4 regions of the Massilia sp. 2TAF26 genome follow, and region 2 is predicted to be linked to each of the others. Evidence: predicted binding sites of a transcription regulator. Region 2 holds the regulator's gene; each other region holds the start of a gene.
What was found. The regulator FNR, encoded in region 2, switches genes on or off when oxygen is low (the NO sensors DNR and NnrR bind a similar motif). The targets are predictions, from matches to a motif close to TTGATNNNNATCAA.
Positions count from the first base shown of each region.

Region 1: a site for FNR is predicted at 808-821, ahead of AB4Z32_RS22815 (CehA/McbA family metallohydrolase). Genes of this name have one in related genera too.
Region 3: a site for FNR is predicted at 1,371-1,384, ahead of AB4Z32_RS24805 (cytochrome C). Genes of this name have one in related genera too.
Region 4: a site for FNR is predicted at 1,089-1,102, ahead of AB4Z32_RS25520 (hemerythrin domain-containing protein). Genes of this name have one in related genera too.

Region 1 covers NZ_JBFRFV010000029.1:27,187-29,387, reverse strand. The annotation lists gene AB4Z32_RS22815 (CehA/McbA family metallohydrolase) at 1-731, opposite strand, end outside; partial or broken gene ilvA (threonine ammonia-lyase, biosynthetic) at 977-1,972, opposite strand; gene ilvB (biosynthetic-type acetolactate synthase large subunit) at 1,969-2,201, opposite strand, start outside.
Region 2 covers NZ_JBFRFV010000002.1:110,169-112,369, reverse strand. The annotation lists gene AB4Z32_RS02610 (cytochrome ubiquinol oxidase subunit I) at 1-813, opposite strand, end outside; gene fnr (fumarate/nitrate reduction transcriptional regulator Fnr) at 1,012-1,782, shown strand; gene AB4Z32_RS02600 (GNAT family N-acetyltransferase) at 1,992-2,201, shown strand, end outside.
Region 3 covers NZ_JBFRFV010000037.1:29,160-31,360, forward strand. The annotation lists gene AB4Z32_RS24805 (cytochrome C) at 1-1,130, opposite strand, end outside; gene AB4Z32_RS24810 (hypothetical protein) at 1,970-2,164, shown strand.
Region 4 covers NZ_JBFRFV010000041.1:12,878-15,078, reverse strand. The annotation lists gene AB4Z32_RS25525 (DUF349 domain-containing protein) at 1-171, opposite strand, end outside; gene AB4Z32_RS25520 (hemerythrin domain-containing protein) at 266-913, opposite strand; gene AB4Z32_RS25515 (winged helix-turn-helix domain-containing protein) at 1,139-2,201, opposite strand, start outside.

The DNA of each region.
Region 1 (2,201 bases), on a different contig from region 2:
CCGTCGTACATGTGGTTGTGCTCGGAGACCATCAGCATGTCCAGGCCATGCTCGCGGGCGTAGGGAAAGGCGGTATCCGGACCGAAGGGCGCGGTCTGCGGGTCCTGGGCACCCTTGCAGTTATCGAGGGCGGCGCCGCCGTCGCTGTGGCTGGTCTGGCTGTGCAGGTTGCCGTAATAGACCGTGAACGGCAGCGCACCCGCCGCCGGCGCCGCCTGCAGCACCTTGCGCCGGCCCGGCATGGGAGAAAAAGCCGGCAGCGCGGGCGCCGGCGGGTTGCCGACGGCGATGTCCCAGGACTGCTCGACCGCTTCATCCCCGGCCGTCGCGTGCAGGCGCACCCGGTACACGCCGGGCGCAGGCAGTCCCTTCGCCAATTTACCCTGCCAACGCACCGGCACGTCGACCGGCCGCCCGGTCAGGTTCGCCTGCCCCTGCCAGCGCGCCACTTCGCGGCCGTTCGGCGCCATCAACTCGAGGCGCCAGTGCACGCTGCGGCGGCCCTGCAGGCCAGGGTAATCGAAGGACAGGCGGAAGGTGCGTGATTCGGCGCCGCGGGCCTCGCCGCGATAGGGCGCGTCCAGGGTCGCCTCGAATTCCTGGTGCTCGTGCGGCGCCGGTGCAATGCGCTGCGCCGGAGCGGCAGCGGCCGCAAGGTGGAAGAAGCTGGCCGCTGCGAAGACGAGGCAGCGGGACCAGGCCAGGGAAGGGATAAGGGATGAGGTTATCATGATGCAATTTTTGCAATTGCATCACTCCTTCACCTTGATCCTCGGATCATAACGATATAAAATTGTTATTAACTAATTGACAAAAATAAAGTCAGCTGGAATATCTGGTTTGCAATGCTTTCACGTCATTGCCGCGAAAACGGGAATGAGGGCTCAACAGCCAACAGGCCGTACTTGGTTCTTCGACTGATCTACCAGCTTGTTCTTCGCAATCCACGGCATCATCGGGCGCAGCTTGTTGCCCACCCGTTCGATCCGCGCTCGGCCACGTAGCCCAGGCGGTCGAAGTCGATGTTGGCGCCGCCGGCGACCGCCACCAGGGTCTGGTCCCGGACCGGCGCGCCAGCCAGCGCGGCACGTTCCACATAGGCCTGCAGCCCGGCCACCGCCAGGGCGCCCGCCGGCTCGAGCACGCTGCGCGTCTCCTGGAACACCTCCTTGATGGCCGCGCAGACCTCGTCGGTACCGACCAGGACGATCTCGTCCACGACCTGCCTGGCGATGCGGAAAGTCTCTTCGCCGACGAGCCGGACGGCGGTCCCGTCGGAGAACAGTCCGACTTCCGGCAGCGCGATGCGCTCGCCCGCCGCCAGGCTGCGCGCCATCGCATCGGAATCGACGGTCTGCACGCCGACGATCCTGATGTCCGGCCGGCAGGCCTTGACGTAGGCGCCGATGCCGGCGACCAGCCCGCCGCCGCCGATGGCGACGAAGATCGCATGGATCGGGTCCCGGTGCTGGTGCAGGATTTCCATGCCGACTGTCCCCTGGCCGGCGATCACATCCGGATCATCGAAAGGATGGACGAAGACGAGCCCCTGCTCTTTTTCAAGCGCGGCCGCGTGGTCGTGGGCATCGGTATAGGAGGTCCCGTGCAGGACGATGTCGACGCAGGGACCGCCGCGCCTTGCCACCGCATCGATCTTGATCCTCGGCGTGGTGGTCGGCATCACGATCAGCGCCCGGCAACCCAGCCGGGCCGCCGCCAGCGCCACACCCTGGGCATGATTGCCGGCGGATGCGCAGATCACGCCGCGCCGGCGCTGCGCCGGCGACAGCCTGGCCATCTTGTTGTAGGCCCCGCGCAGCTTGAAGCTGAAGACGCTCTGCATGTCTTCGCGCTTGAGGCAGATACGGTTGCCCAGGCGCTGGGAGAGCGAGGGCAGCATGTCCAGCGGCGTCACGCCCGCGACCTCATACACTTGCGCGCCCAGGATGCGCTTCAGGTAGCCGGCCGTCATCGGCCGCTTTCGTAGGTCCGGTCTTTCGACAGCATGACTTCGTGGTGTCCGCGGCCAGCCGGAATCATGGGGAAGCAGTTCTCGGCCTGTTCGACCACCACGTCGAGCAGGAAAGGACCTTCCGACGACATGCACTCGGCGATCGCGTCGTCGAGCTCGTCCGCCCTGGCGACCCGGCGCGCCTGCCATCCGAAGGCGCGCGCCAGCGCCGGGAAATCCGGCAGGGCCT
Region 2 (2,201 bases):
CAAAAGTGGCAGGGGCTTGTCGCCCTCGTTTTCCCAATGCCCCTCGAGGGCGGCGATCTTGGCCGGCTGGTGCTTGAGAGTGTTCAGGCCGTGCATGTCGCCGACCACGGCCTGGATCGGCGCCACGATCAGCACCATCCACATCGCCATCGACAGCATGGTGCGCACCGCCTCGCTCCCCCGTCCCTTGAGCAGATGCCAGGCCGCCGAGCTGCCGACGAACAGCGCGGTCGACAGGAAGGCCGCGATCGACATGTGCACCAGCCGGTAGGGGAAGGAGGGATTGAAGACGATCTTGAACCAGTCGACCGGCACCATGCGGCCGTTGACGATGTCGTAGCCCTGCGGCGTCTGCATCCAGCTGTTCGAGCCGAGGATCCAGGTGGCGGAAATCAAGGTGCCGAGCGCGACCATGCAGGTGGCGAGGAAGTGCAGCCCGGGCCCGACCCGGGTCCAGCCGAACAGCATCACGCCGAGGAAGCCGGCCTCCAGGAAGAAGGCGGTGAGCACCTCGTAGGCCAGCAGCGGCCCGGTGATGGCGCCGGCATATTCGGAAAAATAGCTCCAGTTGGTACCGAACTGGTAGGCCATCACGATGCCGGAGACCACGCCCATGCCGAAGTTGACGGCGAAGATCTTCAGCCAGAAGTGATAGAGATCGACGAAGACCTGGCGCCTGGTCTTCAGCCAGCACAGCTCGAGCACGGCCAGGTAGCTGGCCAGGCCGATGGTGATGGCCGGAAACAGGATGTGGAACGACATCGTGAACGCGAACTGCAGGCGCGCCAGGTCCAATGCCGCCAATCCGAACATGAGTCCCCTCCGCTATTGTCGTGTGTAGAATCTAGCACGTGCTGAGCCGCGCACGATTGGCGCAGTAGCGATGCCTGGCCGCGTTCAAAATGCCACGGAGTATGATCAGGCGTCGAGGCAGCCCCGGCTTTGCGAACGCAAGCTCGGCATGGGGCCGTATAATCCGGGGTATTGACATCCATTCGCATCCTTTATCCGATGATCCAGGCCATCTCTTTCCAGAGCGACGACAAGCCGCTGAACGTTCCCGCGCTCAAGGCCAGCTGCTCGGCCTGCAGCATGCACCAGCTGTGCCTGCCGATGGGCCTGGAAGACGCGGACATCGACCGCCTCGACAAGATCATCGGCCGCCGCCGCCGTCTCGAGCGCGACGAAGCCCTGTACAAGATGGGCGAGCCCTTCCGCAACCTCTACGCGGTGCGCTTCGGCCACTTCAAGACCTACCAGGTGAATGCGGCCGGCGAGGCGCAGATCACCGGTTTCCAGATGGCCGGCGAACTGCTGGGCATGGATGCGATCAGCGCCGACCGCCACCACTGCGACGCCGTCGCGCTGGAAGACAGCGAAGTCTGCGAGATCCCCTTCACCAACCTGGAAGACCTGTTTGGCCAGGTGCCTGCCCTGCTGCGCCACTTCCACCGCATCATGAGCCAGGAAATCACGCGCGAGCAGAACGTCATGCTCCTGCTCGGCAATATGCGCGCCGAGCAGCGCTTCGCCGTCTTCCTGGTGAACCTGTCGGCCCGCTACGCCGCGCGCGGCTATGCGGCCAACAGCTTCCAGCTGCGCATGTCGCGCGAGGACATCGGCAACTACCTGGGGCTGACCATCGAGAGCATCAGCCGCCTGCTGTCGCGCTTCAAGAAGCTTGGCCTGCTGCAGGTCGACAAGCGCGAAGTGACCCTGCTCGAACCGGCGCGGCTGAAGGCGATGGCGGCCGGGACCGAGCAGTGCAGTCCGATGGCGTGATCAACTAGCCTGTTGGATTGCTTCCGGCTTTTGATCGGCCGGTGCGGCTTCCGGCGCGACGACGTTGCCGTCGACGACTTGCACGACCATTTGTTCGCCTTGCGGGCCCAGGGCCAGGCAGTTGTATTTCAGGCACTCCCCTCGACAATAAGATCCAGTGGGTACATGCTGGTCGTCTGACGTAGGCCAAGCACAAAACGGAGGTCGACATGACGACAAGTAACTTAGTTGAAGAACTCTCGGGCGCGCCATCCCGCCATGGGCTTCTTGAGGACATTGGCAGCTTGCGCGAAGGCCGAACCCGGCTCGATCTGGATGGGTTTCGATTCGATCCGATACGCAAGCTTCCACTCTATGTCTTCAATCTCGTCGACGACGACGGAGCTCTTGTCGGCCAGTATCACTTTGCACCGGGCGCG
Region 3 (2,201 bases), on a different contig from region 2:
CTATCGGAAGTTCCGGTCGTGCTGAAATACGATAGGCTTGCTCCGTACTTCGCGCGGTACACATAGCTTCCTTTCAAGCGAAGCTGTTTGAGGCGATTGTGCGAATTTGTTGCGATGCCTGTGACGTCGCCATTGCCGATCGATTCGTTGACGTAACTGAGCTGGGCCGTGATCGTGTGGGGATCAAGGAGATATTGATATTGGGCATCAATTCCCCGGTCGCGATAAGAAATGGTGGGGCCGGACGGGTTTAAGTTATCTGGGTACACGTTCGCATTAAATGCGAACGCCCCTACCATTGTGCTATGAGGTCCCCAGTCGCGACTATAGGCGAGGCGCAAATAGGGACTGGTGCCGCGTAGCTTGACTTGGTCGATGTTCGATATTCCCTGACTCAGGAACGACCAGATCCCGTTTGCTGTTTGGTATGCCGCGAGCTCCGCATACACATTCTGGTTCCAAAAAGCATATGCGCTGATTCCAGCAGTCTGTGCCCCGAGCTGGGCGACGATTGGCGCGGCATCAGGCCCCGTCACTCCAAATTTCGTGGGCACGTATTGTATCCACGCTGGTGCCGTATTCCACGGGTCAGCCACGGTGGGATTGTTGTTCAGTGACAATCCGAAGATTAGATCCCTATTCTGGTCGATGTAGCGGTCGGCATAGCGCAAATCGAAGTTATCCGAAGTGACCTTGTACTTCCAGTGACCAGTATTCGGATCTTGGCTGTCGTAGTTGTTAAGCGTTACCTGGGAAAAAAGTCCAACGTTTTCCGTTACTTTCCCCGCAAAAAACACGCTACCGGTTTGAAAGATTGCCACCGCATCTTTTGCGAACGCAGCATCTGCGGTCGGGTTGCTACTCTTGCTTAAGCTGGCTACACCCATCACCGACACCGGAATCTCGTGCCGGCCAATAGTATACCCAGTCAACTTGAATAGCCGACCGTACGGTGTAAGTTCGGGAAACTGGCCGCCTGCATGGCACGCTACACAATTTTGTCCTGTTTGTCGTGCAAATGCTGGCAGTGCGTTGGAAGGTATATGGGGTAATAGAAAAATAAAAAAAGCAATGATGTTAAAAGATGCTGATCGTAGGGCACCAAAAAACGACAGTCTGAATGGAATCATGATCAGCACCTTATGGTATCACCCCAAGACTTCCACATATAAATGTAGATGGAATTTTCAATGATACTTACCGAATTTAGAGTCACCAATTCTCGCAATTTTCGCCGAATTATGAGAAATGCTACACACTTAAAAAATAAAATCCTCAACTTTTATTGAAAAAACTAAATATTTCTTTTTGTCACGTAAAACCCAGAAGATAAGATATGTGATAGATTAAATAGTCTCAGCGCAGAAAATTTGATGTATATCAAAACTGTAAAATATTATTCGTTTGGATCATTTCGCATTCACCATTTTTGGCCGCTCCACAGAACCTAACAGCAGCGGGTGTCAGCATGGTTCTTTTGAGCCAATAAATTTGTGCAGCTTCGGCAGTGTGAGTCTTGGCTTGGATTTGAAGGCCCTGGGCCGATGCGAATAGGATAGCCCGCGATCATGTTGTAGCGCCAAGGCCGGGTGTGGTTGGATGTCAGCGCCGAGCAGGGGCGCTGACAGTAGTGGTTTCAAGATGAACGAACAGGTCTTTGCCAAGCTCAAAACCCTGCTCAGAAAAGCGGCCAAACGGACTATTGACGAGCTCCGGAAAGCCATCGGTTGCCTACTGAGCCAATTTCTTGCGGACGAGTGCAAGCGATATATTCGCCACTCGGGTTATGGCAGGTCAGCGTGAAAGCGCTCTAGCCATGCGAGCGATTACCTTCTATGCAAATACCTGCTCGATTCGGCTCAGTCTCGCTTTGCTGCGCTCTGGCGTCCACATTCCCGGCGGCCGACTTCAGGTTAAGATCGGGCCACACAAGGGGAAGATGATCGAGCCCGGGCAGGCCAGGTTGTCCATGATCCTGTCCAGGCCGACCATGCTGGGCGCTCCCGAGAAGTTCAGCGGCGGTCCGGCGATTGGCGAAGGGGGCATCTACGAAGGCGGCCATATCGACATCGTTTCGCCGCTACTCGGCGGGGCCGGGGCGCTGGCCTGCGGGATCGATTGCTACTGGACGAGCAAAGATGTGTGGTTCTGGCCGCTGAAGTAGGGGCGGAGAATCAATGTGGCAGGCCAGCTTTCGGGCT
Region 4 (2,201 bases), on a different contig from region 2:
GGCGGCCTCGTCGCCCTGGATCCGGCTCAGCTTTTCGGCCTGCAGCGCGCGCTGCGGGGCCGCATTGGAGCCCGACCCCGAGGAGGCCGCCTGTTCCGGTTGCGCCCCCTGTCCAGCCGGCTTGTCGCCGGGCTTGTTGTCGCCCGGCCGCTTGAATAGGAACTCGAACATGATGAAATCGCACTTCCAAAATCGCCATCATAACAAAACCCTGATGGCCTCGCGCCACCGGACTGGCGCGTGCGGTCCGCCGCCCGGCCAGGCTTCAGTGCAGCAGCGACAGCATGGCGTGGCGCCGCCCGAATTCCGGCCCCGGCCCGTCGTGTCCATGCCCGTGCGGCTCGTACAGGGGATGGCGGGCTTCCACCGCCTCCGGCCGTCCGCGTCCGCGTCCGTGCCTGACCTCCCCGCGACGCTCGCGGGCGACGGCGTCGTGGGCCAGCATCTGGTTGGCGATCGCGAACCAGGCCTCGCCGCGCACCAGGCTGCGCGCCAGCGGGAACAGTTCGTGTTCCTCGCGCTCGAGGCGGCAGCGCAGGGCCGCGATGCAGCGCTCGACGGCTTCGCAAAAGCCGCCGCGGTCGACACCGCGCGCGCCGGCGTCGACGCAGCCTTCGGCCGCCGCCAGCGAGTCGATGGCGGCCTGGCTGAGCTGTTCGAGGTCGAGCAGCAGGCCGTCGGCGGCCTCGGTGGCGCGGCGCAGGGCCGGCACCAGGAACTTGTCCAGCTTGCGCCAGTGGCAATCGTCCACCACCTGGCGCAGCCCGGCGCACAACCGGGCCGTCTGGGAGGGTATGAGGATGCCGTCATCGTCCGGCAGGGAATGCAGCTCGCGCGCAAGCGACTGCAGCGCCGAGCGAACGGTGGTCTGCTCCACGGACAAGGCAACGAGGGTGTAAGTTGACGTCAGCATTCGGTCTCCGCTCAGTTTTTCGCCGACACAAAGCTCAGCCTGACCGGCAAGGTCGAGCAGGAAGCTTCGATGGGAGGCGTATGTTTTGAACAGGCCTGCAGGAAGGGGGGTCCCCGTATCGTTGTTCATCGGCCTGAAAGAGCACCTAGTGTACGGACGGGTTTTGGAGGCGGGTTTGATCTGGCTCAAACGGCACCCGCCTCTGAACAGCACGGCAGGAAGACTTCAGGCAGCGATACTCTCGGGCAAGAAAAATATCGCGCGCAGCTGCGCCGCCACCTCGTCGGGATCGCTGCGCCCCACCTCGACCGCCGGACAGCCATGCCAGCGTGCGCAGCGCGCCACCGCGGCAGCCAGGTCGCGCAGCAGGCGCTCGCTCGGCCGCACGCCGGGCTCCAGCGCCACCGATTTCAGTTCGAACACGCCGGCCGCGCGGTGCGCCTTGGCGTCGATGCGCCCGATGAGCTGGCCGCGGCGCAGCACCGGCAGCGTGAAATAGCCGTACTGCCGCTTCTCCGCCGGGGTGTAGCACTCGAGACGGTAGTCGAAGCCGAACAGTTCCAGCGCGCGGCGGCGGTCCCAGACGATGGGGTCGAAGGGCGACAGCAAGGTGGTCACGGTCGGATTCAGGCGCCCCGCCGCAGCCTCCTCCAGCAGCGCCGCATGGTCGGGATGCACGAACACCGGATCCTTCCAGCCATCGACGCGGGCGCGCAGCAGCAGGCCCTCGTCCGCCAGCGCCTGCGGCGCCACGTGCGGCGCGCGGGTGCGGTGGTAATCCGGGACCCAGGCCGCCCTGGCCAGCCCCAGCGCCTTCACCGCGCGCAGCACGAATTCGCGCCTGACTTCTTCGATGGCGGGCGCGCGGCTGTCGTCCCAGCCGGGCAGCACGCGCTCGGCCAGGTCGTAGACGCGATGGAAATTCTGGCGCCGCGCCACCATCACCTTGCCGGCTGTGAACAGGGCTTCCAGCGATCGCTTCTCGGGCTTCCACTCCCACCAGCCGCCGCTCTTGCCGTCCGTGCGCTCGAAGTCGGCCGCCCGCGTCGCGCCATTGAGGCGGATGTGCTCGAGTACCCTGTCGACCTGCTCGGCATGCCCCTTCATCCAGGACGCGCCGGACTTCCAGCCCATCGAATGCGGGTCGAGCATCCGGTGGCGGTACAGGCCATAATCCTCGATCGGAACGAAGCAGGCTTCGTGGGCCCAGTATTCGAACAGTTTGCCTTCGGCCAGCAAGGTTTCGAGCCAGACCGGATCGTAGTCGCCCAGGCGGCTCCACAGCACC